One region of the Bacillus sp. es.036 genome, then DNA from elsewhere that is predicted to be linked to it. Evidence: a T-box and tRNA genes for the amino acid it is inferred to sense, from the RefSeq annotation. Region 1 holds a T-box; the other regions hold tRNA genes.
What was found. A T-box is a leader RNA that pairs with one kind of tRNA and senses whether it is charged. The one in region 1 lies ahead of tyrS (tyrosine--tRNA ligase), so its partner is inferred to be a tRNA-Tyr.
Positions count from the first base shown of each region.

Region 2: it encodes a tRNA-Tyr, which carries the amino acid that the T-box ahead of tyrS (tyrosine--tRNA ligase) is inferred to sense. The anticodon was not compared.
Region 3: it encodes a tRNA-Tyr, which carries the amino acid that the T-box ahead of tyrS (tyrosine--tRNA ligase) is inferred to sense. The anticodon was not compared.

Region 1 covers NZ_PDIZ01000001.1:56,473-66,401, forward strand. The annotation lists gene ATG70_RS00285 (MFS transporter) at 1-588, shown strand, start outside; gene ATG70_RS00290 (hypothetical protein) at 637-834, opposite strand; gene ATG70_RS00295 (helix-turn-helix transcriptional regulator) at 968-1,171, shown strand; gene ATG70_RS00300 (permease) at 1,174-1,548, shown strand; gene ATG70_RS00305 (hypothetical protein) at 1,626-1,976, shown strand; gene hemH (ferrochelatase) at 2,353-3,288, shown strand; T-box leader at 3,412-3,636, shown strand; gene tyrS (tyrosine--tRNA ligase) at 3,695-4,942, shown strand; gene ATG70_RS00320 (FixH family protein) at 4,984-5,742, opposite strand; gene ATG70_RS00325 (GNAT family N-acetyltransferase) at 6,003-6,809, opposite strand; gene ATG70_RS00330 (lamin tail domain-containing protein) at 6,978-9,098, shown strand; gene ATG70_RS22095 (hypothetical protein) at 9,196-9,420, opposite strand; gene ATG70_RS00340 (metallophosphoesterase) at 9,421-9,929, shown strand, end outside.
Region 2 covers NZ_PDIZ01000003.1:58,224-68,152, reverse strand. The annotation lists gene glmM (phosphoglucosamine mutase) at 1-700, opposite strand, end outside; gene ATG70_RS19070 (CdaR family protein) at 740-1,978, opposite strand; gene cdaA (diadenylate cyclase CdaA) at 1,978-2,796, opposite strand; gene ATG70_RS19060 (anti-sigma factor family protein) at 3,011-3,643, opposite strand; gene sigW (RNA polymerase sigma factor SigW) at 3,660-4,223, opposite strand; gene ATG70_RS19050 (aspartyl-phosphate phosphatase Spo0E family protein) at 4,442-4,651, shown strand; gene rocF (arginase) at 4,676-5,578, opposite strand; tRNA gene ATG70_RS19040 (tRNA-Ala) at 5,846-5,921, opposite strand; tRNA gene ATG70_RS19035 (tRNA-Gly) at 5,925-5,998, opposite strand; tRNA gene ATG70_RS19030 (tRNA-Gly) at 6,009-6,083, opposite strand; tRNA gene ATG70_RS19025 (tRNA-Lys) at 6,087-6,162, opposite strand; tRNA gene ATG70_RS19020 (tRNA-Tyr) at 6,167-6,251, opposite strand; tRNA gene ATG70_RS19015 (tRNA-Thr) at 6,268-6,343, opposite strand; tRNA gene ATG70_RS19010 (tRNA-Val) at 6,437-6,512, opposite strand; tRNA gene ATG70_RS19005 (tRNA-Glu) at 6,532-6,606, opposite strand; tRNA gene ATG70_RS19000 (tRNA-Thr) at 6,613-6,688, opposite strand; tRNA gene ATG70_RS18995 (tRNA-Asn) at 6,693-6,767, opposite strand; rRNA gene rrf (5S ribosomal RNA) at 6,778-6,894, opposite strand; rRNA gene ATG70_RS18985 (23S ribosomal RNA) at 7,064-9,929, opposite strand, start outside.
Region 3 covers NZ_PDIZ01000001.1:1,696,886-1,706,814, forward strand. The annotation lists gene ATG70_RS08615 (aldo/keto reductase) at 1-661, shown strand, start outside; gene ATG70_RS08620 (HNH endonuclease) at 737-1,654, opposite strand; gene ATG70_RS08625 (SDR family oxidoreductase) at 1,844-2,584, opposite strand; gene ATG70_RS08630 (fructose-1,6-bisphosphatase) at 2,807-4,738, opposite strand; gene ATG70_RS08635 (bifunctional 5,10-methylenetetrahydrofolate dehydrogenase/5,10-methenyltetrahydrofolate cyclohydrolase) at 5,024-5,869, opposite strand; ZMP/ZTP riboswitch at 5,911-5,993, opposite strand; tRNA gene ATG70_RS08640 (tRNA-Arg) at 6,286-6,359, opposite strand; tRNA gene ATG70_RS08645 (tRNA-Gly) at 6,454-6,527, opposite strand; tRNA gene ATG70_RS08650 (tRNA-Gln) at 6,531-6,605, opposite strand; tRNA gene ATG70_RS08655 (tRNA-Tyr) at 6,610-6,694, opposite strand; tRNA gene ATG70_RS08660 (tRNA-Met) at 6,712-6,788, opposite strand; tRNA gene ATG70_RS08665 (tRNA-Arg) at 6,803-6,879, opposite strand; tRNA gene ATG70_RS08670 (tRNA-Leu) at 6,890-6,974, opposite strand; gene kynU (kynureninase) at 7,128-8,414, shown strand; gene ATG70_RS08680 (hypothetical protein) at 8,479-8,664, shown strand; gene ATG70_RS08685 (spore coat protein) at 8,676-8,960, shown strand; gene ATG70_RS08690 (alanine/glycine:cation symporter family protein) at 9,084-9,929, shown strand, end outside.

The sequences.
Region 1 (9,929 bases):
ATGAGCGGTTGGAAAATCATTTGGAAACATCCAGTTCTACGTGTTGTTCATATTATGATCGTTATTGAAGCTATTGCAAATGTCGTCTGGATTGCTGCGATTCTTTATATCTTTGTGGAAGAAGTGCTGATGAAATCAGAAGCATGGTGGGGATATTTAAATGCAAGCTTTTTCATCGGTTTAATTGCTGGTGGTATGGCAGTATCGAGATATACGCGTTGGTTTGAACGGTATATGAAGGAAACGCTACTCATGACGTGCTTTTCTATTAGTATTCTCACGTTTATCTTTGGCATAACAAGTGTCCCTGTTGTAGCTTTTCTGTTAACTGTACTTTCTGGAGTAGTTGAACAAATCAAATCCATAGCGATGGTGACAATGATTCAAAAAAAATGTCCGAATGATTCTCTTCCTGAGGTATTTAGTGCACAGAGTGCTCTAATCTCGATCACGTTTGGTCTTGGATCTTTGCTTTATGGGTTTCTTGCTGAGCTTGTTAATGTGTCATTTGTTTTTGGTTTGTCAGGAGTCTTATTGTTAGGATCAGCGCTTTATTTACGAAAGAACATTCACGTCTTTAATGAATAGTAAGAAACAGCCCTCATGCTAGCCTAGCAAGGGGGCTGTTTCTCGTGTTTATCGATTTTGATCTTTATTTCCTGTTACATCGATAGCGGGCGTATTGTTGCCGAGATAGCTAGTAGGATGAGTTGGTTCCTCGCCATAGAAATCTTCATTGATTTTTTCGTCAACATTTACAGGGGCTTTCCCTTTGTAAAAGGAATCGTTGATCTTTTTGTTGGCGCGCACGGCTTCGCTCGGATCTTGTTTCATTTTCCACCTCCTTATTTCGTCTGGACCTATTTAGCATGTGTAGTTTAGTGGGAGATCATGTTTTGTAAAGTTCACTTTACGTAAAGTGTGCTTTACGTTAAAATAATGGTGAAGAAGTTAGGAGGCCTTTTAATTGAAAAATGTGCTCCGTGAAAAAAGAAGAGAAAAAGGCTATTCACAAGATCGTCTGGCAGAAATACTGGGCGTATCAAGACAAACGATTATTTCAATAGAAAAAGGAAAATACAATCCTTCTTTACCGCTAGCACTTGAAATGGCGAAATTGTTTGGAACGATTGTGGAGGAGATTTTTTATTTAGATTCAGAGGGGGAGTAGGTGTGGCAATCAATAAAGCGTATCTTGTTTTTGGCGTCTTTTTTGCTTTAAATGCTTTATTACTACTGAGCGTTGGGATTGGTACAGGTAATGAACCGATTCCTGCCAGTTATATGCTGATATCAATGTCCATCATGGGTTTTTGCTTAAGTTACCTTCAGCCGCAATTTAAGGCGAAAGATGAGCGAAGTCGCATGATTCGAGAGAAAGGGATGTTTTATTCCTATTTTGCTGTGCTTGGGTATATCATGGTGTTTCTTTCTCTTCTTCAATTCAACATTGTGGATATCAGTGCAGTAACGGTGCTGAATGTGTTAGCTGCCATGCTGATTAGTACCGTTTTTGTTTCAATGGTGATCGTCGCTAAGCAGCATTAAATGCCATCACGATGATTAGAACGGATGAGAATCGGGAAACCCTTTTTATGAGATCATCAAAAAGGAGTTGGATTGACATGAGTAAATCATTACAAGCCTATTTTACAACAGAGAACGATGCAGAAAGTGCAAAAGCTGATTTGCAGACTTATTCGGTAAGTCAATTGTCAGTTGAACATATTCCAGAAGATAAAAAGCTTAACATTGATGCACCTATTCCAGGACAGGGAACAGCTACACCGGCTGGAGCGAACAACGATTTGTTCTTCTCAAACGAAACGCCTACAGGTAAACAAGAAGAAAATGCAGACCCTTCTGGGAAGGCAGATCGAGAGTTTCGCTATTTGTTAGCATTTGAAACAGATGAATCAGATGATACAGATTTACGTGAAGTGGTTTCAAAACATAATGGTGCTATGGAGAAATAAGGATAAGAGCTGCGCGAATGTGCGCAGCTTTTTCTTTTGAGTGGCGGTAGGGGGTCAGGTACGTACCTGACCCCCGCTTCACTACCGCGCTACTTCACAGCAGTATGAAAACAATCGTTGGTGGGCAGGCTTGAGATTGAAGTAGAAGAAGAGAAAGACAGAACGCACGATGTCCGCTATACTAGTGAAGGAAGCGCATCGGAAGTGGCAATCTACATAAAGATTTGGTTCAATGAGTATGACACAAAACGTTGCGAATTTAAGATCAGATTCCTTTGATTCAGGGGAGAAAAAAAGGTATACTGATATCTAGATGATAATGATTACAAAAAGATAGTGTGTTTAATTAATAACTGGACGAGAGGGGAACACATTCATGGCTAAAAAAACAATGGGATTACTCGTAATGGCGTATGGAACACCGTATAAAGAAGAGGATATTGAACGGTATTACACACATATACGACGTGGTCGTAAGCCGTCTGATGAACAATTAAAAGACCTCCAAGATCGTTACAAAGCCATTGGTGGCATTTCGCCACTTGCGAAAATAACAGAAGACCAGGCGAAAGGGCTAGAAGCTCATCTTAATAAGGTTCAAGATGAAATTGAATTTAAGCTATATATCGGATTAAAGCATATTGAACCTTTTGTTGAAGATGCTGTTCAAGAGATGCACAATGATGGAATTGAAGAAGCGGTTAGCATCGTCCTCGCTCCTCATTTCTCAACATTTAGCATCAAATCATACAATGGACGAGCTAAACAAGAAGCGGAGAAAATCGGAGGGCCGGTTATTCATTCGGTAGAAAGCTGGTATGATGAGCCAAAGTTTATCTCCTATTGGGCAAAAAGAATAAAAGCTATCTTTGACGACATGTCTGACCAAGAGCGTGAAAAAGCAGTACTAATTGTTTCTGCCCATAGCTTACCTGAGAAAATCATCGCAAATGGAGACCCTTACCCTGATCAATTGAAAGAAACAGCCGACCTCATCGTTGAAGAGTCTGGCGTGAAAAACGTGGCAATCGGTTGGCAAAGTGAAGGAAACACACCTGATCCATGGATCGGTCCTGACGTACAGGATTTAACGAGAGATCTTCACGAAAAGCAAGGTTTTACTTCGTTCGTTTATGCACCAGTCGGTTTTGTCGCTGATCATCTAGAAGTATTGTTCGATAATGACTACGAATGTAAAGTTGTGACCGATGAAATTGGCGCAAACTACTATCGACCTGAAATGCCGAACGCACAGGATGAATTTATTGAGATTCTTTCAACAGTCGTTTTGAAAGAACTGAATCATAAGTAAAAGGAGAAAGGCTGTCATGCACGGCGGCTTTCTTTTTAGGAAAGTAGTCTATTACTCGAATAGATGAATTGACAACCAAAGTAAAAGAAGATAAAGTAATGAGAAATTGATGTATCGGAATAATCAAAAGCTGTGAAGAGGAAGCAGTAGCGCGTTATGATCAGTAGTGACAGAGAACCAGTGGGTGGTGTGAACTGGTACAGCATAGCCGTGAATTACCCCTCAGAGCTTTCTTGACGAACGGAGTGATCTTACTAGTCAGGAACGGAAGAACCGTTATCCAAATCGAGCCGGAAGAATTTATTTCTTCAATCAGGGTGGTATCGCGTGTTAAGCCACGTCCCTATTTATTATAGGGGCGTGGCTTTTAATATTATAAAAATTATTTTTTAGGAGGTCGACAGGAATGAACAGCATCATGGATCACTTATCAGCAGAACAAAGAAAGGAAATGGAAAGGCAATATGCGGTCTATACCCATGGAACGAGTCAAGTCATTCCTGGAGAGGAGCTTAAGGAGAAAATCGCTACTTCACTTCTAAAAAATAAGCCGCTTAAAGTTAAATTGGGTCTTGATCCTTCAGCGCCCGATGTTCATATTGGACACACCGTTGTGTTAAATAAATTAAGACAGTTTCAAGAAAATGGTCACATTATCCAACTGATTATTGGAGATTTCACCGGAAAAATTGGTGACCCGACAGGAAAGTCTACGGCAAGAGTGCAGCTTACTGACGAAGAAGTGGAACGAAATGCAAAGACTTACCTTGAGCAGTTTGGAAAAGTTTTGGATCAAAGCAAGGTAGAGCTTCACTATAATTCAAAGTGGCTTTCTGAATTAAAATTTGAAGATGTAATTGAACTCGCCGGAAAAATTACAGTTGCTCGTCTACTTGAACGTGACGACTTTGAAAATCGAATGAAGGCGAATAAACCTGTTTCTCTTCATGAATTCTTTTACCCACTCATGCAAGGCTATGACTCTGTTCATTTAGAAAGTGATATCGAACTCGGTGGAAACGATCAATATTTCAACGTTCTCATGGGGCGTCACCTACAGGAGCAGTTTGGGAAAGAGAAGCAAGTTGTGTTAATGATGCCGCTGCTTGAAGGGTTAGATGGAATTGAGAAAATGTCTAAATCAAAAGGGAACTACATCGGCATTACAGAGAAGCCATCCGAAATGTATGGCAAAGCGATGTCCATTCCGGATGAGCTAGTTATAAAGTATACGGAACTCATTACGGACTTATCTCTTGATGAAAAGCTAGCGGTTCGACAGCAAATTGAACAAGATCACATTCACCCTAGAACGGCGAAAATGAATCTCGCCAAAACCATAGTACGCATGTTTCATGGAGAAACAGCTTCTCAAGATGCGGAAGCGCAATTTCAACAAGTATTTCAACAAAAACAGCTGCCAACCGATATTGAGGAAGTCCTATGGGAAGGTGAGCGCTCGATCTCAGTGCCGAATCTAGTTGTTTCGCTCGACATGCTACCCTCAACGAGTGAAGCGAGACGAATGGTGAAAAATGGTGGCATTAAATTGAATGAGACCAAAGTCACAAATGTTAACGAGGACGTGACACTTGAGGATGGACTCGTGGTTCAAGTAGGAAAACGAAAATTTAAGAAGATCAAATTAAACTAATAAAAGGCTCTCCCTTCGAAGTTAAAGGGAGAGCCTTATCGTTATTCTGTGATTGTCAAGTTTTCTTCTGTATGTTCATGAAGTCCTTCGTCATTCTCTACATGAATGGTAACCGTGTAATTACCAGCTTCTTTAAAAGAAGTTGTGGCTTCGTATTCGCTATCTTTCATTTCTTCTGCGTCAACCCACTTAGCTTTTTCTTCATCCACTTTCGAAATTTCATAACGAACGTCAGCACCTGTTAAAGGGGCATCGTCTTTTTGCAGGTGTGCCATTAGGGAGACCTCTTTATTTGCTTTCATTTCTTCTGGCTTCATCATATGAATGGATACAGCGCTTTCATGTTCGTGCGCGTGTTCGTGACTTGCAGAGTCAGCTTCTTCTTCAGAACCGACAATGATTTCATTTTTCGGCATCGTATGTAGATCGCGAGCTGTCACATGAGATTGAACAAAATGTTTTCCAGCCTTATCGAGTTGCTTTTCAGCCGAATACACGCCATCGCCATCATGAGAAGCTTCGATCATTTCGCTCTCTTCTTTGGATCCTTCTTTCCATACTTCAAATATCACTTCATCTGCATCGTCTACCTTTTCTTCTCCTTGCGTAACCGTGGCAGAGAATGTAACCTTTTCTCCTTTTTCTACTTTTTCAGGAGTATCAAGTGCAACATCAAGCGTTTCCACCTGCGTTTCTTCTGCTGTCGAATTGTTTTCAGTTTCATTCGCATTATCCTGTCCGCATGCCGCTAAAATAATCGCCACACTAAGAATAGAAACCAACGATCCTAATTTTTTCATTTCATTCTTCCTTTCATTATCCACTAAACGATTTTCTAAGTTTACAGTATGACCAAAAATCGAATCTTGTAAACTCGATCAACACTTTAATAGTAAGAAAGTTAGGCGGTGATCTCAAGTGGATATTAGATAGACATGTGACTAGCTCATGACAAAATGGTTTAACTCCTAGCTTGTCATAGGGAATTAAGCAAGGGATGAGAAAAAAGGTTAACCCCTAACAAGAAGAAAACGGTTCGCTTGGAGAGGGAGCGTTTTCTTTAAATCATAGGTGTGCCGGTTTGAAAATGAATCATCATCCATTTCTCAATATCCTGAAATCCTATCCGTTTATAAATCTTACCTGCGTCAGGATTATCATAGAAAAGACAAAGCACTTTCCCTTCGTGTAGAACCTCGAAACATAACTTACTCGTACATGTTGTAGCATAACCGTTCCGTTTATAGTCTGGTAAAGTGCACACGCCCACAACCATGGCGGATTGAGAGTTTTCTGCTGCTGTAGAGGCGGCTGATACAGGCTGGCCGTCCCTTTCAATATAGTAGGTTCTCGATAAGCCTTTCTCTTGATTACGTTGTTTTTCCTCTACGGTTTCGGTGGCATCAAACTCATCAATCTTATTATGTAGGGAATGAATTTTATTTAGATCATTTAAATCTGCTTTTTTCACTTCTTCTATGTTCTTTAGGGAAAGCTGCTCCACGCTTTCACACTTTGCATAGAACAGTTCCCGACTTGAATGAGGGGAGTGTGAGATGTGTGGCTGAATGTGATTGGTTACTCGCTTTAGACCTGACATCATCAAGAAGGATGTATCATTTGAAATCACCTGTGCAAAACCTTCCGCATCAAATTCGGCAGGAGCAAAGGGGATATAGTTTCTTTCATATTTTAATAGAACAGCTCGTAATGTTCCGTCCTCAGAGAAATCTCCCCACAGCTTTTGGAATGGTTGATCATATCCGTAGGCTTCAATGTCTCCTAGTATAAACAAATTTTCAGCTGCATGCGGCGTTAGTAAGGAAAGGCATTGGTGATGGTCTTTTTCTGTTAATCGTCTAATCAATTGGTTTATTCCCTCCTTTTGGATACTAACTTTCAATTTTACATAAGGAATTCAAAAAGTAAATAGATTCGGAAAATTTATCCTAATTTTACAATTTGTAAATAAGCCATTAATAGTTCAACTCTACTATAAGAGTGGGGGCCACTATGAATGAATTAGGGGGATGAAATGAAAAGGAATAAAGGTTTTAAATTAGTCAGTGTAGGAATGATTGGATGCATGTTACTTTCGATGATGTTTTCAACGATCATTGAAACCGCAGCACAAGCAGAGGAAGGTGGGTTCTATCCGCTTCTTATTACAGAAATATCACCGAATATTAAAGGGGCGGAAGATTATGAGTATGTGGAGCTTTACAATAATACCAATCAGCCACTTTATTTAAACGATTACGAATTCCTTTATCGCTATACAGATGGAAGCGATCAAGACAAAAAACTGACTGTCGAACCAGCCGTCATCGCTCCAAGCGAAACAAAGGTGTTATGGTATAACAAAAGCGGCAAAACGATTGTTGATTTTGAAAATCACTATGGAGTGAGCGACCTTCAAGATCATGTGATTAGTCTTGGTGGAGAAGAATTTAGTGGTTTTTCAAACGGAGGTAATCGAGGGGTTGTTCTCTTAGATGGAAAGGGGAATGAAATGCTTCATGCCAGTTATACTGGTGATCAGGCAGCTGAGGATTTGAGCGTCCATTATCAATATCCTACTGGTGATAAAGAGATGGTCGTTTATCAAGCAAAACAAGCGCCAACACCAGGAAGTGTTGAGGAGTCCCAGGTTCCACTTAGTCCTCAACCATTATCGAATGTTGCTATTACTCATGATGCACTGACAACGCAAAGTGCAAATGAAGATATGACGATTACTGCTGGAATAACAGCGGAAACCGAATTGCAACAAGTTTCGATTGTTTATCAGGCATCTCAATTAGAAGTACCTGTTGAACTTCAAATGAAGAAAGTAGAAGATCCTTCAGAACCTTATGGAGGAGTCTACGAAGGCATCATCTCCAAAGAGAATTTTGCTTTTTCAAAGGAAATGACTTACTACATAAAGGTTGAAACAGCTCGATATACAAAGAACCATCCTATTCATTCCGGTGAGCCGTTTACAATAAAAATAGAAGAAGCCTTAAAAAATGAGCCGCCGGTAATCACTCATGAAGTTCCTCAACCAACTGGAAATCAAGATGTGACAATTTCCGCGGAAATAAAAGACGATACTGGGGTGCAATCTGCCGTATTATTCTATCGTCAGGATGAAGAGATGGAACCAGTCTCCATTCCTATGGAGATTGAAGAGGGAGATGTGTATACAGCCGTTATTCCATCTAAAAAGCTTTGGTCTAATAAAATTGTCTATACGATTGAAGCGAATGATGGCAAGCACTCAGTGACTTCTGAAGAGTATCAAATTAACGTTGATCGTCCGGAAATTGATTCAGGGAAATTGCCAGAGTTACTCGTTACAGAAGTTGTTCCTGATTCAACGAATGTTAACGGAGCGGATGGGTATGAATTTATCGAGGTTTACAATACGACAGATCAAGCAATTAACTTCAAGGATTATAAAATCCAGTATCGGTACCCGATGGATGGCCCGGAAGCAGATTTGATTTGGTCACCTCAAAAAGAAGATGTCACCATTCCTTCAGGTCAATCAATGGTTTTTTGGATTATCAATTCAGCAAATCAAAACGAAACGGTTGCTGATTTTAACAAGAATTACGGATCAGCGCTAGTTGAAAATGAATCCATTGTAAAAGTAGAATCGAATGGGATGTCGAATAGCAGTTCCCGAGGAATCCTTGTTGCAACGAATACGGGGAAAGAGATTTCGATTGGTAATTATAACGATCAGGTCGGCATTGATGATACCGCTGCAAATAAAGGGATTCTTTATACGTATCCAACAGATGGTACACAAATATTAAGGAAAATCAGCAGTGCTACTGAGCCAGCTTCTCCAGGTAATGTGTTACCAGGTCAGGTACCCGCTGATTTAATCAAGGTAGAAGAAGATAGCGAACCCCCTTCTATTGAAGCGCTACATGATTTTGAGAAAATGAAGCAAACAGAAAATATCGAACTAATCTTTGATGCCGAGGATAATCATCTTGTGAAGACAGTAGCACTTTTCTATAAGCATGAGAGTGAAGAGAACTTCCGCAAAGTGTATTTAAAAGAAGACTTTGACGATACATTCTATCATCGTAAAAGATGGCGATATTCTCTCTGGAAAGGAAATCATAAAAGGTGCGGCAGATGGAGCAACACCAGATGATCTCCTTCTAAAAATCGATGGGGAAGAGCCAACAAACACGTTTAAAGCATTACACCATTTATTCACCCGATTTAATTGGTAGAAATGGAATTGAGTATTATACGGAAGTATCTGATGGAACGAACCGTATCAAAAGTGAGGTAAAAAAGATTGAGATTGAACAGCCAGTGAAGGAGGCCGTTCGATTAAATGCTATTTCAAGCTGACTGGATTGGATCGGAACCGATAGCGTCATGTAGCGATTGATTGTATCATCAAAAATAAGAAGCGCTTCTTCTCCCATCGTCACGCCATTTTTGAAAAAGAGATTTGTTTTCTTCACATGAACCAAAATACGATTAGCATTCGTTCTGGAACGAAAGTATCACCATTTGACGACAATTCAGAAGAAAACCGTGATGATTTCTATGTCAAGAATATTCGACTTGTCATGAGTGATGGCACAATGATTCAAGACGAAGCTTATATGAATCCAGAACAGGAACTTACAATTGGAGACGGGGGAGGAGCTGCTCCAGTTATCGATTTTAACTTTACTCTTTCAGAAGACCTCTTTTCTTCTCTTGCTTACCAGTGGGATACAAGAAAGACAAGGGACGGTTTGCATACCATTCAGGTTCGCGATCCTAAGAAAGGGAGCATGGAAAAAACAGTTCTTGTTGATAATACAGCTCCAACGATCCTCCCAACGATAGAAACAAAAGAATATAAAGGGAAGTTTACGATTGATGCACAGCTTGTTGATAAAACATCAGGGATGGAAGAGCTAACCGCAACGCTTGATGGAGAAACAATCGAATTGCCTTATGAGACATCTTCTGTTGAACTAGA
Region 2 (9,929 bases), on a different contig from region 1:
TAGCATTCTTTTCTTTCACAAATTCAGCGAGCGTTTCTGGGTGGGTCGATCCGACACCGTCATTAATGTTCGTACCTGTTGGGTTCGTACCGATCGTAGAAATGTCTGCTTCAAGATCAGCGAATAAGTGTGCTGCAAGAGATGATGTAGCACCGTGTGCACAGTCAAGCGCAATATGAAGACCCGAAAAATCTTCGTCCACTGTTTGCTTCAAATATTGAAGGTATTTCTGGCAACCTTCGAAATAATCACTTACAATACCGAGGTCAGCACCAGTAGGACGTGGAACATGATCTTCGTCACTATCAATAAGGGATTCGATTTCGGCTTCCTGTGCATCCAATAACTTAAATCCATCCGGCCCAAAAAATTTAATCCCATTGTCACCAACTGGATTATGAGAAGCAGAGATCATCACACCTGCTTGTGCGCTAAGTGCTTTCGTTAAATGAGCAACACCAGGTGTTGAAATTACACCAAGACGCATGACTTCTGCTCCAATCGAAAGAAGACCAGCAACTAAAGCTCCTTCAAGCATGTATCCTGAAATACGCGTATCGCGTCCAATTAGAATTTTAGGTTTTTCCGCATCTTTCGTTAAAACATGACCACCAAAACGGCCTAATTTAAATGCAAGCTCTGGGGTAAGCTCAGTATTCGCTATCCCTCTTACACCGTCAGTACCAAAATATTTACCCATCGTTTTACTCTCTCCTTTATTATGACGCAGTTCCATTATTTAGGACGAACTATTCTCTATTTTCAGCTTAATCTTTTTATCTGAACCTGACCAGCGTACATAAGATGGTCCGTTCCATTGTAATTCAAGTTCATGCTCTCCTTCAGAAAGGCCGCTTGCATCAATATAAGCTTGAAAATCCCCATTCTGAATCGTATCAAGCACACTCGATACACCGTAAAGTGTCATATTCGTTGAACCTTGCTCCGGTTCTGAGATATTCGCCGCTAAGCCTTCAGATATTCCGGTAACTTTAATCGGTACATCTTCAAATGCTTTTTCGTCCTCTTTACCGACTGTAATCTTTGCTTTTACTGTCTCAGGATCTACTTTCTTCATTCCTTCGGGCACCGGCACATCAAGTTCAATGGTTGTATCCTTCGTAATTTCTGATAAATCTAGCGGAATACCATCAAGAAATTCTAACTTTCCAAGTTCCTCTTCTGGACCAAATACAGATACCTCTTTTGGCTCAAGTTCAATCGACGAGATGCTGGTGCCTTCAGGAAGCTTGCCTGTTTGATCAAGCTTAATTGGCACCTTCTTAAAAGGGGCTGTAACTGGTACCTTTACATCCACTACGGCAGGGTCAATCGATAGTCCCTGTATTTCTTCCATATTCGCATCGTACACATTTAGTGTAATTCTTTCGTTTACTTCTTCTTTTGCGTCGCTAACATTCACGTATCCTCTAACGAAGGCAACTTGTTCAAGCTTGGAACTAGCACCTGTCACGGTAACGGTTTTTGGAGAAACAATTGGTTCTTCTGTTGAATAGCCTTCAGGTAGCTCTTCTGCTTTCAATAAATTGATTCCAGCTTGGAACGTGTTTGATTTTTTCTCTTCGATCGTGACAGACACCCGAACAGGATCAATCGTCACATCCACGTTTTCTGGGAAATCTCTATGCTTTACTGTCACAAGATGCTGACCAGGAGTGAGATTTCGTAAATCCACATAAATTTCTTTGTTTGTTAGCTTTGATAGCATTAAGCCATCTGTCCGACCTTCAACCAGAACATCTACAGTTTCAGGTAAATCAGATACGACCACGTTCTCCTCATCATAAAGTACTTCGAGCTCCATATTTGGAATACGTTCTGATTCAGACTGTGGCTGAAGAACGTCGTTCGTGTTTGACGTTGAGGCATCAGGCATGGCAACAATCGTATAAAGCATAAGAGCGAGAAGAAAAGAGATGATTTTGACAAACCAGTTACTCGTCAATAATTTATCCATTACTTTTTCCCCCTCCAATTACTGAAACGGTTGGAAGACTCGGTTTTTGATACGGACGGGTTTAATTCTGCATTCAGCAGATCACGCAAAGCCTCTTCTGATAAATTTCGATGTAGCTCTCCATTCTTTGTCAGGGAGATACTACCCGTTTCTTCAGAAACAACAAGTGTTAAGCTATCTGTAACTTCACTTATACCTAGTGCTGCCCTATGCCTAGTTCCAAGCTCCTTAGAAATAAAAGGGCTTTCTGATAAGGGCAAATAGCAGGCGGCAGCTAGAATTTCATCTTTTTTCAAAATCACTGCACCATCATGAAGAGGGGTATTAGGAATAAAAATGTTAATTAAAAGCTCCGAAGTCAGTTTAGCATTCATAGGAATTCCTGTCTCTACATAATCGTTCAGTCCAGTTTCACGCTCAATTGAGAGCAAAGCACCGATTCTTCGCTTCGCCATGTAGGATGAGGACTTAATGATCGCTTCAACCATTTTATTTGTTTCTTCCTCTTCTACTGCCGAACGAGCAAACAGCCGACCACGTCCTAATTGTTCAAGTGCCCTTCGAAGCTCTGGTTGGAAAATAATAATAATGGCAAGAAGTCCATAGAGCACGACTCGCTCCAAAATCCAATGCAAAGTATTTAGTTCGAAAAAGCTACTTAAAAACCAGGCTGCAATAATGACGGTTATTCCCTTTAGAAGCTGAACGGCCTTCGTGCCGCGAATAAGCATAATAATTTTATATATCACATACGTAACGAGTAAAATATCAATAATCTCAGTTATGTAATCAAGTACATTTACATTTCCGACAGGCAGCACGGCTCTTCCTCCAAACATATTGTATTTAGCCTGAAGTTCACTTCAAATGCATCGCTAAAATACATTTGTAACTTTTTAATTATATCATATTTTTGACAACTTCAAAAAAGCAACTACCTACTCACTAAATCGCTCTCCTCGTTCAATAAGGATGCCATATACGTTTGAAAGAATTACCTCCATAAAAAAAGTAAATCGCCTATTAGACGATTTACTTTTTTTCTTCTTCACTAGAAAAAAGATTACCCACATCTTGTAAAAGGTTTTTAATTTGATACCAAGTCCAGTCTAGAATATGGTCTACTTCTTCAATCTCACCGGTTACCTGTCCTGCAGAGGCCATGTACTGTTCTCCGTTAATGACAAGCACATCCCCTTTAACTTGACCTTCTATTTCAAGGTTGCGATTTTTTACTGTTAAATCGCCCTCAACCACTTCACCTTCAGGCACAATAACTGTATTTGTATCCTGCTCAAATCTTAAATTCCCAGAAAGAGCAGACAATTGATCCTCACTCGTCCACGATGAATAAACGGATCCTGCCATCAAAACAAGGAATAGGACAGCAGCAGTTACAAATGGATGTGATTTCATCCAGCGTTTCATCCAAACAGTACGCTTTTCCTGAGGTAGCTGCTCCATTACCTTTGATGTAAAACCATCGGGCGCCTTCATAGAAGGCGAGCTGAGGAGAAACGATTCCGTTTTTTTCAATTCTTCATAATGCTCTTTGCAATCATCACATGTTTGCAAGTGATCAAATAGCTCGCGACGCTGTTCATTCGTAGCTTCTTCATCAAGTACTTCATGCATGAGCACAATTATTTCTGCAGGGCATTTCATAGCTTCTCCCCCTTTCTCACTGCTCCCGAAGTTTCTTCCTAAGTGTTTCTCTCCCACGATGAATACGGGTTTTGACTGTACCTACTGGCAAATCGAGAATTTCACTAATCTCCTTGAGCGATAGTTCTTGGATATACTTTAACGTTATAGCACTTCGATATTTAGCTGGCAAGCTTAAAATTGCCTGATGGATCCCTTCTTGCGCCTCCAAAGACACCACTTCTTCTTCAGGTAATGGCTCATCTGTCGAAATTTGAGAATACATCGTTAACCCTTCTGTACCTGATACTTCAGCATCAAGGTAATAATCCGGTTTCTTTTTACGCATTCGATCAATCGATAAGTTTGTGGCGATCCGGTATAACCAGGTAGAAAATTTCCGGTCGATCTGATAGCGATCGATATTCGTATATGCACGAATAAACGCCTCCTGAGCCACATCCTCAGCCTCCTGCCTGTTTCCTAGCATTCGATAGGTGAGAGCAAAGACTCGATCTTTATAGAGCTCTACCAGCTCCCCAAATGCATTATGATCCCCTTTTCTTACTTTTAGTACGATTCGCTTTACTATCGCGTCCATATTTTCTCAACCCCCGCTGATTCCTGCGGCTATTATAGTTACGTATCAGGAAAAACAAAGTTTCATTATTTCAAAAAAAAATCATATTATCCTTTCTTATTCTATCACGTTTGAATTGGTCTTTATAACGGAAATACATAATTTTCTAGCAAAAACGGTTTATCTTTTATGCAATTTGGGTAATAAGGGTATAAATTATTGAAAGGGTGGTTCGACTCATGGAAAGGGTGAATCGAAAGATAAGCTTTCAAATCGGATCGGAAAAAGACCTTTTATTAAAAGAAATTGAAGCTTCACGTAATAAAATGAATTTGTTAGCACGAAACAAGCCACTTAGCTCTAATGAAATTATAGAAATTAGCACTTATCTTGATTATCTTTTAAACGAATACGATCAGCGTCGAAATAAAAAAACCGCTGCTTTCTAATGAAGAAAGCAGCGGTTTTCTATGTTATTTTAATTTTTCTCCGAATAAAGACCCCATTAATGCAACAGCCACTGTAGCCGTTTTATTTTTTTCATCCAAAATAGGGTTCACTTCAACAAATTCTGCTGATGTTAGAATATTGGCTTCTGCAAGCATTTCCATCGCAAGGTGGCTCTCACGATAGCTGATTCCTCCAAGCACTGGCGTTCCTACTCCAGGTGCATCGTGTGGATCAAGTCCATCGAGATCAAGACTTAAATGCACACCATCTGCATCCTTCGATACATACTCAATCGCTTCTTCCATTACTTTTGTCATACCCATTCGATCAATTTCATGCATTGTATAAACTTTAATGCCCTTTTCTTTAATAAGTTCTCGCTCTCCTTCATCAAGTGAACGAGCGCCGATAATCACAATATTCTCAGGCTTAATCTTAGGAGAGTATCCTGAAATTCCAGTTAAAGAATCATCGCCAATTCCTAGACTTACAGCAAGTGGCATACCGTGTATATTTCCAGATGGTGACGTTTCTGAGTTGTTTAAATCTCCATGGGCGTCATACCAGATAACCCCTAAATTATCGTAATTACGCGCAACTCCCGCAAGAGTTCCGATTGCAATACTATGATCTCCTCCAAACACTAACGGAAAACGCTTTCGATTTACGACATCATTAACAACGTTAGAAAGCTTCTCACTAGCATCAGCCACTTCTTTTAAGTTCTTCAGCTGATGATCTTGATCCTCAGGTCGCTTTTCTGGTCTACCAATTTCAATATCTCCAAGATCTTCAATATCATAATTCAATTTTGTTAACCGTTCGACTATTCCTGCATATCGAATGGCACTTGGTCCCATATCGACACCGCGTCTCATTTGCCCAAGATCCATTGGTACACCGATAATTGAAAGTTCATGATTCATTATGTAGTCCTCCTCGTATCCTAGTCTAGCTCTATTTTACCCAGATCTCGACAAATGACTCAACCTGACATAAAATACGAATAAATATTCATACAATTACGTAAATTGGACCTTTTTACGGATAAATATAAGTGGAAGAATAAATAACTGTAAGGAGATCATGTAAAAGTTAAACTTGAAGGTAACAGGAAAACTTGGAATAGAACGAAATGGAGGATGTGAAGCATTTTAAACATAAAAAAAACCCTAAACATGGTTTAAGGAAATTGGTGGAGCCTAGCGGGATCGAACCGCTGACCTCCTGCGTGCAAGGCAGGCGCTCTCCCAGCTGAGCTAAGGCCCCATTTGGAGCGGGTGATGGGGATCGAACCCACGACATCAGCTTGGAAGGCTGAGGTTTTACCACTAAACTACACCCGCATATAAAGTTTGGAGCGGAAGACGGGATTCGAACCCGCGACCCCCACCTTGGCAAGGTGATGTTCTACCACTGAACTACTTCCGCATATGGTGAGCCATGAAGGACTCGAACCTTCGACCCTCTGATTAAAAGTCAGATGCTCTACCAACTGAGCTAATGGCTCTTACTGGTGGAGGGGGACGGATTCGAACCGCCGAACCCTGAGGGAGCGGATTTACAGTCCGCCGCGTTTAGCCACTTCGCTACCCCTCCACAAGTGAGAAAAAAATGGTGCCGGCCAGAGGACTTGAACCCCCAACCTACTGATTACAAGTCAGTTGCTCTACCAATTGAGCTAGGCCGGCGAAGAATTTTGAGAAAATCAATCTAACTTACAAATAAAAAACAGTGCACTCGATTGAGTACTCCTGAAAGTAAGTTAATTATTATTAGAAAAATGGTGGAGGATGACGGGCTCGAACCGCCGACCCTCTGCTTGTAAGGCAGATGCTCTCCCAGCTGAGCTAATCCTCCACAGAGCAAAAATTAATATTGGTGACCCGTACGGGATTCGAACCCGTGTTACCGCCGTGAAAGGGCGGTGTCTTAACCGCTTGACCAACGGGCCATGTCCTGGAGCTTCCAACCGGATTCGAACCGATGACCCCTTCCTTACCATGGAAGTGCTCTACCTGCTGAGCTATGGAAGCATAATGGCTCCACAGGTAGGATTCGAACCTACGACCGATCGGTTAACAGCCGATTGCTCTACCACTGAGCTACTGTGGAATATTGGTCAGCCTGGCAAAGTCCTACTCTTGCAGGGGGAGATCCCCCAACTACCATCGGCGCTGAAGAGCTTAACTTCCGTGTTCGGCATGGGAACGGGTGTGACCTCTTCGCCATCATTACCAGACTAATCAATGGTTGATCCACTAGAAAGTGTTTAACCAAGGACAAGATATATCTTACTATATTTCTTTGTAAAGATCAAGAAAAATATTATTCCCTGAAAACTAGATAGCACGCACAACGTATTCCAATAATATCAAGTTTAGTGAGACATGCTCACATCACTTTTGTTTTAGGTTAAGCCCTCGATCGATTAGTATTCGTCAGCTCCACGTGTTGCCACGCTTCCACCCCGAACCTATCTACCTCATCATCTCTAAGGGATCTTACCAGCTTAATGCTGTGGGAAATCTCATCTCGAGGGGGGCTTCATGCTTAGATGCTTTCAGCACTTATCCCTTCCACACGTAGCTACCCAGCTATGCTCCTGGCGGAACAACTGGTACACCAGCGGTGTGTCCATCCCGGTCCTCTCGTACTAAGGACAGCTCCTCTCAAATTTCCTGCGCCCGCGACGGATAGGGACCGAACTGTCTCACGACGTTCTGAACCCAGCTCGCGTACCGCTTTAATGGGCGAACAGCCCAACCCTTGGGACCTACTTCAGCCCCAGGATGCGATGAGCCGACATCGAGGTGCCAAACCTCCCCGTCGATGTGGACTCTTGGGGGAGATAAGCCTGTTATCCCCAGGGTAGCTTTTATCCGTTGAGCGATGGCCCTTCCATGCGGAACCACCGGATCACTAAGCCCGACTTTCGTCCCTGCTCGACTTGTAGGTCTCGCAGTCAAGCTCCCTTGTGCCTTTACACTCTGCGAATGATTTCCAACCATTCTGAGGGAACCTTTGGGCGCCTCCGTTACACTTTAGGAGGCGACCGCCCCAGTCAAACTGCCCACCTGACACTGTCTCCGCACCGGATCACGGTGCTGGGTTAGAATGTCAGTACAGCCAGGGTAGTATCCCACCGACGCCTCCATCGAACCTGGCGGTCCGACTTCTATGGCTCCTACCTATCCTGTACAAGCTGTACCAAAATCCAATATCAGGCTACAGTAAAGCTCCATGGGGTCTTTCCGTCCTGTCGCGGGTAACCTGCATCTTCACAGGTACTATAATTTCACCGGGTCTCTCGTTGAGACAGTATCCAAGTCGTTGCACCTTTCGTGCGGGTCGGAACTTACCCGACAAGGAATTTCGCTACCTTAGGACCGTTATAGTTACGGCCGCCGTTTACTGGGGCTTCGATTCAGAGCTTCTCCCGTAAGGGATAACCCCTCCTCTTAACCTTCCAGCACCGGGCAGGTGTCAGCCCCTATACTTCGCCTTACGGCTTTGCAGAGACCTGTGTTTTTGCTAAACAGTCGCTTGGATCTTTTCACTGCGGCTCCCCTGGGCTATTAACCCGAGGAAGCACCCCTTCTCCCGAAGTTACGGGGTCATTTTGCCGAGTTCCTTAACGAGAGTTCTCCCGATCGTCTTAGGATTCTCTCCTCGCCTACCTGTGTCGGTTTGCGGTACGGGCACCTCTTTCCTCACTAGAGGCTTTTCTTGGCAGCGTAGAATCAAGGACTTCGGTACTAAATTTCCCTCGCCATCACGACTCAGCCTTCACGGTGAACGGATTTACCTATTCACCAGCCTAATCGCTTGGACGCGCATTTCCAGCAGCGCGCTCTCCCTATCTTTCTGCGTCCCCCCGTCGTTCAAACGGAAAGGAGGTGGTACAGGAATATCAACCTGTTATCCATCGCCTACGCCTTTCGGCCTCGGCTTAGGTCCCGACTAACCCTGAGCGGACGAGCCTTCCTCAGGAAACCTTGGGCTTTCGACGGACAAGATTCTCACTTGTCTTTCGCTACTCATACCGGCATTCTCACTTCTAAGCGCTCCACCAGTCCTTTCGGTCTGACTTCACAGCCCTTAGAACGCTCTCCTACCATTGTCGTAAGACAATCCACAGCTTCGGTGATACGTTTAGCCCCGGTACATTTTCGGCGCAGCGTCACTCGACCAGTGAGCTATTACGCACTCTTTAAATGATGGCTGCTTCTAAGCCAACATCCTGGTTGTCTAAGCAACGCCACATCCTTTTCCACTTAACGTATACTTTGGGACCTTAGCTGGTGGTCTGGGCTGTTTCCCTCTCGACTACGGATCTTATCACTCGCAGTCTGACTCCCGCGGATAAATCGTTGGCATTCGGAGTTTGACTGGATTCGGTAATCCGGTAAGGACCCCTAGTCCAATCAGTGCTCTACCTCCAAGATTCTTGCCGCGAGGCTAGCCCTAAAGCTATTTCGGAGAGAACCAGCTATCTCCAGGTTCGATTGGCATTTCACCGCTACCCACACCTCATCCCCGCATTTTTCAACATGCGTGGGTTCGGGCCTCCATTCAGTGTTACCTGAACTTCACCCTGGACATGGGTAGATCACCTGGTTTCGGGTCTACGACCACGTACTATTTCGCCCTATTCAGACTCGCTTTCGCTGCGGCTCCGCCTTATCAGCTTAACCTTGCACGGGATCGTAACTCGCCGGTTCATTCTACAAAAGGCACGCTGTCACCCATTAACGGGCTCCAACTAGTTGTAGGCACACGGTTTCAGGTTCTCTTTCACTCCCCTTCCGGGGTGCTTTTCACCTTTCCCTCACGGTACTGGTTCACTATCGGTCACTAGAGAGTATTTAGCCTTGGGAGATGGTCCTCCCAGATTCCGACGGGGTTTCACGTGTCCCGCCGTACTCAGGATCCGTCTCGGAGGGCAGCGGATTTTGACTACAGGATTGTTACCTTCTGTGATGGACCTTTCCAGGTCGCTTCGTCTATCCGTGCCTTTGTAACTCCAAAGAGACGTCCTACAACCCCAGAGGGCAAGCCCTCTGGTTTGGGCTGATTCCGTTTCGCTCGCCGCTACTCAGGAAATCGCATTTGCTTTCTCTTCCTCCGGGTAATGAGATGTTTCAGTTCCCCGGGTCTGCCTTCCATTCCCTATGTATTCAGAAATGGATACCATCCTATTAAAGATGGTGGGTTCCCCCATTCGGAAATCTCCGGATCAAAGCGTACTTACAGCTCCCCGAAGCATATCGGTGT
Region 3 (9,929 bases), 1.6 Mb from region 1:
GAGGTCTATTGAACAAAGCCTTGAACGATTGAAAACGGATCGCTTAGACTATGTTTTCGTTCACGACGTTTCCCCAGATTTTCATGGGGATGAGTGGATCGGAAAGTTCGAAGAGGCTCGCAAAGGAGCCTTTCGAGTGTTGACGCGTCTTCGTGAAGAAGGCGTTATCAAATCATGGGGGCTTGGTGTCAATACAACAGAGCCAATCGAGATCGCGATGGAGCTCGAAGAATTCCGACCTGATATATGCTTATCAGCGACACAATACACTTTGCTTCAGCATGACCGAGCTTTACAGCGTATGATGAAGACAGCTGAAGAAAATGATGTAGCGATTGTCGTTGGCGCACCGTATAACTCTGGTGTTTTACTAGGCGGTGATTACTACAATTATGAGAAAGCAGATGACGATATTATTACGAAAGTTAATCAGTTAAACGAAATAAGCAAAAAATATGATGTTCCTTTAAAAGCAGCTGCTCTACAATTCTCAACTTCTCACCCTGCTGTAAAATCTGTGATTCCAGGTTCAACGCGTCCAGATCGGATAAAAGAAGATATTGAAATGATCCAACGCGATATTCCGAAAGCTTTCTGGAATGAATTATTACAGAAGGGGTTTATCTCTCCTGATGCCCCTTTACCTACTACGATTAAATAAGTATCTTAACTAAACAAAAATGGACTTCTCTACTGGAAGTCCATTTTTGTGTATATACTTTACCCTAATAAAAAATTACTTCCTCATCCTCTTGCGTTTATGCCACTTGAAATATACTTTATTTTCAGGATGAATGCTAATTTTTTTGCGTTGATTTAATCCGTACATGTCATAGTCATCTTCTTGAATACTTGAAGAAATGTGTAATCGACCCTGGCCGTCAAAGGCAATCAACCCCTCATCATAGAGAGCGGCGTGGTTTTGACAAAGTAGCACCCCATTAAAAGGATCCAATCGCTCATCGTTTGAACAATCCTTCCACGGTTTAGCGTGGCTTGCTTTAAGTAATTCCGGAAGTTTAATGGCACAAAGAGCACACTGACCTTCCCATAAAGGAGCAACTTCATTGCGAAACTTTAACTTTCCCCATCTCATTTTCATTTTCGCTTCTGATTCTGTTTCCGTAATGATAGGTATTAGTGTATTACGTTCCGTTCTTCTAACTTCATCTACGGTTAACTCTAATTGTTCTTCATTTATACGATAAAAATTGGACTCACTAATTAGCTCAAGCAGCTTAATTGTTAGTGCTTCATGACAAGGGTATAAATACCCGGGATTTCCACTTGCATCAAGTTGAAATGGTGCGTATTTAAGAGGTAATAAAGGTGAAATTTCTTCAAATTTTTCTCTTACATTTAGCGGAACGTCCAACTCATGGTATTCTAGCGCCACTAAATATCCTTTATCGACTATCGTTTGATGCGATAAAGTTGACGTTTTCGCCTCCTCTTTACAGTCACTCTTAGCAAGGCTAACCGCTACAATCTCTCCTTTAACATAGTGGAAAATAGGATCTCCTTTTTTGACTTCTTTCAGCCTCTTCCACGAATGAGGCTCTTGGCCACCCCTATCTTCTTTCGGTGACCAGATCACCCCTGCTTCTTTTTCTTCAACATATGTATCTCCTTGCATGACAATAAAACTATTCATCTTTCTTCCTCCAACTGTTGTGCTTATTTCTCTAGTTGTTTATACGCTATCCAAGTTAAAGTATATGGGTGATCTGTGAATCATTCAAGTTATTGCGTATCTTAAATATATGTTTATGGTTCACTACTCCATAAAAAAAGACCGAGCAGGCTCGATCTTTTGCTAACGAACTATAAAAATGAGTCGCTCCTATTGCTGCATTGGTCGGACAACCACTTCATTCACATTCACATATTCAGGTTGAGTGACTGCATACACAACCGCACGAGCAATATCATCCGCTTGAAGAGCTTTCATTGAAGAGGCACGATCTTTAAACATGTTGAGGACCTCTTCATCCGTAATATGATGAGTTAGTTCAGTTTCAACGGCACCTGGAGAAATATTCGTGACACGTACACCAGTTTTTGATAACTCTTTTTCAAGTCCCATTGAAAGGGCTCTTACGGCATATTTTGTAGCACTATACACGGCACTTGAAGCAAATACTTCATGCCCTGCTACACTTGAGACATTAATAATATGACCACTCTCTTGTTTTAACATATCAGGAAGCGCTGCATGAATGCCGTATAGAACACCTTTAATATTCACGTCCACCATTTGACTCCATTGATCCACCTCATCATTTTTCATAAATGATAGTAGCATCACTCCAGCATTATTGACGACGATGTCAACCTTTCCAAATTCTTGTTTGGCTTGCTCAACGAGTTGCTCCATATCTTCTTTTTTCGTAACATCCGTTTTCACTACAATGGCTTTTCCATTTGATTGATTCGTGATGAAGCTCGCTAAGTCAGTCAGTTTTTCTTCACGACGAGCTGCAAGCACAAGACTTGCTCCTTCATTCGCTAGTTGTTTCGCTATCGCCTCACCAATACCACTGCTAGCTCCAGTTACTATTGCTACTTTCCCATCAAGTTTCATCGATTGATCGCCTCCGCTTAGTTAAAGTTATTCTTATTGACCATAGCACAACTTTCTAAAATGATTGAATGTTCTGCTCAATTAATATGTAAATGCTTCGTTACTGGTGTAAAATGAAGCACGATCTACCTCCATAAGAAGTTTCCTGCTTATACAAAAACGAAACTAACCAACAAAGCATCGACTTTGTTGGTTAGTTTCGTAAAAAAGGTGCATAAACCGTTAATTGATATACCGATATTCCATTAATCGATTAAGAATATGAACTTCTTGCAGGATTTCTTCTCCAATGTTTGTTTCACGAACTTTTTTTCTTTCTAATTCCTTATCTACTAATCGTTTTACTGACAATACATCTGCTCCGTGTAATAAAACTTCTTCTTTAGAATTAAATAATTTATGAGCAACAAGCTGCATGCCGTAAGAATTAAATAATAACGTGTACCCCGCAATACCTGTTGTTGATTGATAAGCTTTCGAGAAACCGCCATCAATGACAATCATCTTGCCATTTGCTTTGATTGGATTTTCTCCATCAATTTCTTTAACAGGCGTGTGTCCATTTATAATATGACCTTGATCTGGATTAAGGTCAAATTCTGCTAGAATCTGGCGACAGATCTCTTCTTCTTCACGCAAATGATAATAGGGATTTTTTCTTTCTTTATGGCTCTTCTTATCACTTATAAAATATCTCTCAAACGTCGTCATTTCTCTCTTACCGAACAGAGAAGAATACTCGCCTGTCCACAAATACCAAACCATATCTGTCGAAAGGTCAGCTGTTTCTTCAGGATGTGCGAAAGCATGGCGTAAATAATTCTCAAAAATATCAAGTAACTCGCGACCGGCATACGTTTTATTTTCGATGATCATTTTTTCCATATTCCCATTCTCATCGAGAGGAATACATCCATGAATTAATAGATTACCATTGTATCTTAGATAAAGACTGCCTTTTTTCATAAGGAAGTTCATATGTCTAGCAAGCTTTTCCGAGTGTTGTACTGAAAACAAAAGCTTGTTGATGACTTCCTCCTCCTCCTCTAATAGCTGGTCAGGTTGATCTGGATTAATGGTTGAAAAACAGGTGTTTTCTAACGGATACGTTTGCCCATGAATCGTAATGGTGTTTTCTTGATAATCAATCTTCTCTAATAAAAGTCTTTCAGACATATTAAAGTAAGATCTTCTTTTGATGATTGGACTCTCGAGTTTAAACTGTATCATCGTGATCGCCTGATGTATTTTCGTGATTTGACATTTTTCATGACTCGTTTGTTTCTCATCAGATTCTCTCTTTGGCGCAAAAGCGGGATTATCATCATAATATTTTTCGGCGAGATTCAGTAAGGGTCTCAGATTTATGCCATAAACATCTTCAATGATTTCCAAATTGTTGTATCTAGCACAAATACGAATAATATTAGCAAGACATACTTTAGATCCTGCAAACGCACCAATCCATAAGACATCGTGGTTTCCCCATTGAATATCTACCGAATGATAGTGAATAAGGGTATCCATAATTTTATCAGGTTCTGGTCCTCGATCGTAGATATCCCCCACAACGTGAAGATGATCCACAACTAGTCTTTGCGTCGTATAGGCAAGCCCGGTGATTAGCTTATCAGCTTGGTTCAGAGAGATAATTTGTTGAAGTATTTTATTATAATAAGGCTCTTTATTCGTAAGATCAGCCGTTTTATAGAGAAGCTCTTCAATGACATAAACAAACTGAGTAGGCAAAGCTTTACGTAATTTGGATCGTGTATATTTGGAAGAGGCATACGAGATGAGCTTTAGCATACGTTCAATCATCACCGTATACCATTCGTATAATTCGTTATCATTACTGAATGAATGTTTAATTAGGTTGATTTTTTCTTCTGGGTAGTAAACGAGCGTGGCAAATTCATTCAACTCATCTTCTGGTAATTCATCTTTAAACAAGTCAGAAATTTTCTCTTTCACTTTACCTGAACCATTTCGTAGCACATGTTGAAAGGCTTGGTACTCCCCATGTAAATCACTAACAAAATGCTCAGTTCCTTTTGGTAGATTTAGGATGGCTTTAAGGTTGATGATTTCAGTGACAACTTTTTCTTCACTATCATATTTTTGGGCAAGTAAATCCAAATGTTTTGTGTTCAAACTGATGTATCCCCTTTCAAATTACTGCAAGGTTTAAGATGAGAACGATTGCAACTAGCCTTACTAGGATTCATTTTTATAAATGTTTCTTTACATTGATAGTAACATATTTTTAAAATACTAGAATAGAGAATAAAGCAGCACTCTACTACCTCGTATGATACGAATGATTACTACACTGAAAGTTTCTCATTTAATGTAAAAGATACAAAAAAGCAGTTCCATTTAGAGTGCACGATTACAATGTGCCTCCTCCAATGAAACTACTTTTAACTTTACTTCTTTTTATTGAACTGTTTTTTCAGCTGCATCAACGGTATGTTTTAATAGCATCGCGATTGTAACTGGGCCCACACCGCCCGGAACAGGTGTAATATAGGACGCTTTCTTAGCTGCCGCTTCATATTCCACATCTCCAACGTTTCCTTTGTTATATCCAGCATCAAGCACAACAGCTCCATCTTTAACCCAGTCACCTTTAATAAATTCCGGCTTGCCCACTGCAGCAATTACGATATCTGCTTGCTGCACATGCGAAGCAAGGTTAGTGGTTCTAGAATGACAAGTTGTTACAGTTGCATTCTGATTTAATAAGAGCGCAGATACTGGTTTTCCTAAAATTGGGCTGCGGCCGATTACAACAGCGTGCTTTCCTTCAGCTTTAATATCATAGTCTTCCATGATTTTCATTATTGCTGCAGGAGTGCAAGATGGATAAGTTCCAAATCCAAGAGCTGTTTGGCCATAGCCAGCACTCGTTACACCATCAACATCTTTCTCGATCGCAATGGTTTCAAAAGCAAGACGTTCATCAATTTGAGATGGAACGGGGTGTTGAAGCAATATACCATGCACAGAAGCATCCTGGTTTAACTCTTCAATTGTCTGTACGAGCGTTTCAGTTGTTGTGTCTTCAGAGAGGTGAATTTTTTTAGAGGTAATTCCTACCCGCTCACACGCATTGCCTTTCATTCTTACATAGGTCTCAGAAGATGGATCATCTCCAACAAGTATCGTCACAAGGCTTGGCGTCACATCCTTTTCTTTAAGAGATGCGACTCTTGTCTTTAACTCTTCTTTTATGCGATTAGCAACTGCTTTACCGTCTAAAATTTTTGTTTCGTTTGTCATATGAACTCCTCCTGAAAATTGGTAAAGAATGAGCTGCCCCATTTCTTCGCCCAGACGACCGGCATTGTACGTCACAGCTCCCCTGTGGTTACTTCCACATTTGTCGCCAGTTACTGCAACGAATCTTTTCTACGGATATAGTAGCATAAAACAGAAAAAAACGAAAGAAAAACGGGACAATAAACTACTAAAAGTGAACAAATTAATTGAATTATAATTAATCGTTCGTATATAACCTCATCGCTCACCTCTAAGAAAAGATGAATTACTTTCGATTTTCCTTATCATTCAGTCCCAAATATTCTTTAAAATAGATGCTCTACTCGTTTGTTGGAAATGACCTCCATGCGCACTTACTCATGTGTATAAGAACAAAAAAACCCTTGAATAGAAATTCTATTCAAGGGTTATTGGTATGCGCCTTAGAGGATTCGAACCTCTGACCCACAGCTTAGAAGGCTGTTGCTCTATCCTACTGAGCTAAAGGCGCATGATATTGAGAAGTGACTCATCTAATCATTAGTATATCATGATTTAAATTATGATGGGAAGTTCGTTCTGACATTCTTCTCGAAAATATGTAATGGAGCGGGTGATGGGGATCGAACCCACGACATCAGCTTGGAAGGCTGAGGTTTTACCACTAAACTACACCCGCAAATGGCTGGGCTAGCTGGATTCGAACCAACGCATGACGGAATCAAAATCCGTTGCCTTACCGCTTGGCTATAGCCCAATCATGGTGGAGGGGGACGGATTCGAACCGCCGAACCCTGAGGGAGCGGATTTACAGTCCGCCGCGTTTAGCCACTTCGCTACCCCTCCATGATGAAATTGAAATATGGTAGCGGCGGAGGGGATCGAACCCCCGACCTCACGGGTATGAACCGTACGCTCTAGCCAGCTGAGCTACACCGCCACTTAAATTATGTATGGTGCGCCCGAGAGAAGTCGAATCCCTAACCTTCTGATCCGTAGTCAGACGCTCTATCCAATTGAGCTACGGGCGCAAAAAATATATGGTGCGGGTGAAGGGACTTGAACCCCCACGTCGTAAGACACTAGATCCTAAGTCTAGCGCGTCTGCCAATTCCGCCACACCCGCATGTGCTGTGCATCAGCGACGTTTAATAATATACCATTAGATCATTTAAAAAGTCAATCGTTATCCTAAAAAAACATAGAAAGTTTTTTACACAAAGAGTGAAAGCGTTGACAGGTCCTTATCCCTTTCATACGATTAGTGGTAGAAAAGGAGCTGTTTCTTATGAGTTTATCACAGTCCATTGAAAATGCTAAAAAATTCGACGAGAAAGATCCACTTGCGAAGTTCCGACGTGAATTTTATTTGAATCCGAACAGGCTATATATGGATGGAAATTCACTTGGTCTTCTTTCAAAAAAAGCTGAATCCTCTCTTCTTCAATCACTAGAAGACTGGAAACACCATGGAATAGACGGCTGGACTGATGGTCAACAACCCTGGTTTTATATGCCTGAAAACCTTGGTGGAATGACTTCTAACTTAATTGGCGCCCATTCTTCTGAAACCATGACAACCGGATCTATAACAACGAACCTTCATCAGATGCTTGCTACATTTTTTAAACCTTCTGGTAAAAAGACGAAAATTCTTGCTGATTCTCTAACATTTCCATCGGATATTTATGCGATTCAAAGTCAATTACAACTTCACGGGTTATCACCAGATACACACCTTATTCAAGTTACAAGTCAAGATGGTAGAACGCTATTGGAAGATGACATTATTGAGGCGATTGATGAGACAGTTGCCCTCATTCTTCTCCCTTCTGTTCTGTATCGAAGTGGTCAATTACTCGATATTGAGAAGTTAACGAAAGCGGCTCATGATAAAGGAGCGATCATCGGATTTGATTTGGCTCACTCAATAGGAGCCATTCCACATAAACTTCATGAATGGAAGGTGGATTTCGCCGTTTGGTGTACATACAAATACTTAAATAGTGGACCTGGTGGAGTTGGCGGCCTTTTCGTTCATAAGGATCACCTGGGAAGACGCCCTGGACTTGCGGGTTGGTTCAGTTCGAAAAAGGACGTGCAATTTGATATGAGTCATACGCTTACTCATGCAGAAACCGCCGGCGCTTATCAAATTGGAACACCTCATATTTTTAGCATGGCCCCATTAATCGGATCGTTAGAATTGATGAATGATGCAGGGATTGAATCGATACGAGCAAAATCACTTTCCCTAACGAGGTATCTAATGGAACTTGTTGAAGAAAACCTGAGGGAAGATGGCTTTGTGATTACCAACCCATTAGAAGATGATCGGCGCGGTGGACATGTTTGTTTGGAGCATGATGAAGCTGCACGTATATGTAAAGCGTTAAAACAAAATGGCGTCATTCCAGATTTTCGTTCTCCAAACGTCATTAGACTCGCACCGATTGCCCTTTATTCATCTTATGTAGACGTCTATTACGTTGTAGAGATTCTTAAAAACATCATGCGCGAAAAGACGTATCAACAATTTTCTAACAAACGAAATGTTATCGCTTAAGTTTGTATATTTCCAAACCTCCCCATTCATACTAAACATGATTAAAATGAAGGAGGGAAACTGGATGAGTCAACTTAATGAACTTGAACTTCAAAACTTACGTCATATGATTGGCGGCCATGAAACACTTGCAAACAAACTTGATTCGTACGCGGAGTCGTGTACCTGCCCACAGCTTAAACAAATGCTACAAAAAGATGCTCAAGATGCACGTCATACACAACAACAACTAATGGGCTTTTTAAGCTAAGGAGGGATCTTATGAACGAAAAAGATATGGTGAACGACTATTTATCAGTGTTAAACAGTAGCTTAAGCAATTACGGAAGCGTGATATCTCAAGCTGATAATCAGCAACTCCGACAGGCTCTTCAACAGATTCGTAATACAGATGAACAAAGACAGTATAACCTTTATCAGTACGCAAAACAGAAAGGATACTACCAACCTGCAGCGCCAGCTCAGGTTAATGAAATTCAACAAGTCAAGAGCCAATTGAGTGGTGCGCAACAACAACAAAACAATCAGCCACCTCAAATGCATTAAGCGGGAGCCGGTGAAAACCGGCTCTATGTCTTTATGCTCATTTTTTCATAATTTTACAAATAGCGTTTCACTCTCCCACTATATGGATAATTAAACTAGTACTACATATAAGGAGTGTTGGCAATGGACGCTATTTTAAATGCAATAACCGAGTTTTCCGCATTCATCTGGGGTTACCCAATGATGATCTTACTTTTAGGCGGCGGATTATTTCTAACAATACGGTTAGGCTTCTTTCAAATCCTATTTTTTCCCCATGCTTTAAAACATACGATCGGTAAAGTATTCAAAAAAGAAAAAGGTGATGGCACCATTTCACCTTTCCAAGCATTTGCTTCAGCGCTCGCATCCACTGCTGGCGCAACGAACATAGTTGGGGTTCCTGTTGCCATCGCTTTCGGTGGACCTGGTGCGATTTTTTGGATGTGGGTCGTTTCCATTATTGGGATGTCAACCAAATTCTCAGAAATTGTGCTCGGCATCAAATATCGTGAAGAAGATAAAAACGGCGTTTATGTTGGTGGCCCTATGTACTACATAAGAAAAGGGTTAGGGTGGAAATTTGCCTCTTCTCTCTTCGCATTTGGATTAATGATTGAAATTATACCTAGTGTCATGGTACAAACAAACTCCATTTCAACACTATCTGAAAGTGCTTTTGGTTTACCTACATGGCTTACTGGCGTTATTTTAATCATTTTGATTACCGCCGTTGTTTTTGGTGGAATTCGAAGAATAGGCGCAGTAGCTGAGAAAATCGTTCCATTTATGGTGCTTACATATATTGCTGGTGCGATCGGCGTCATGATTATTAATATTGAGGAATTCCCGAACGTGATCAGTCTAATTTTCGTCCACGCCTTTCAACCAATCTCTGCGGCAGGTGGATTTGCTGGTGCGGGATTTGCTGCTGCAGTTAGGTGGGGACTGGCTCGAGGACTTTATTCGAACGAAGCCGGGATGGGTACG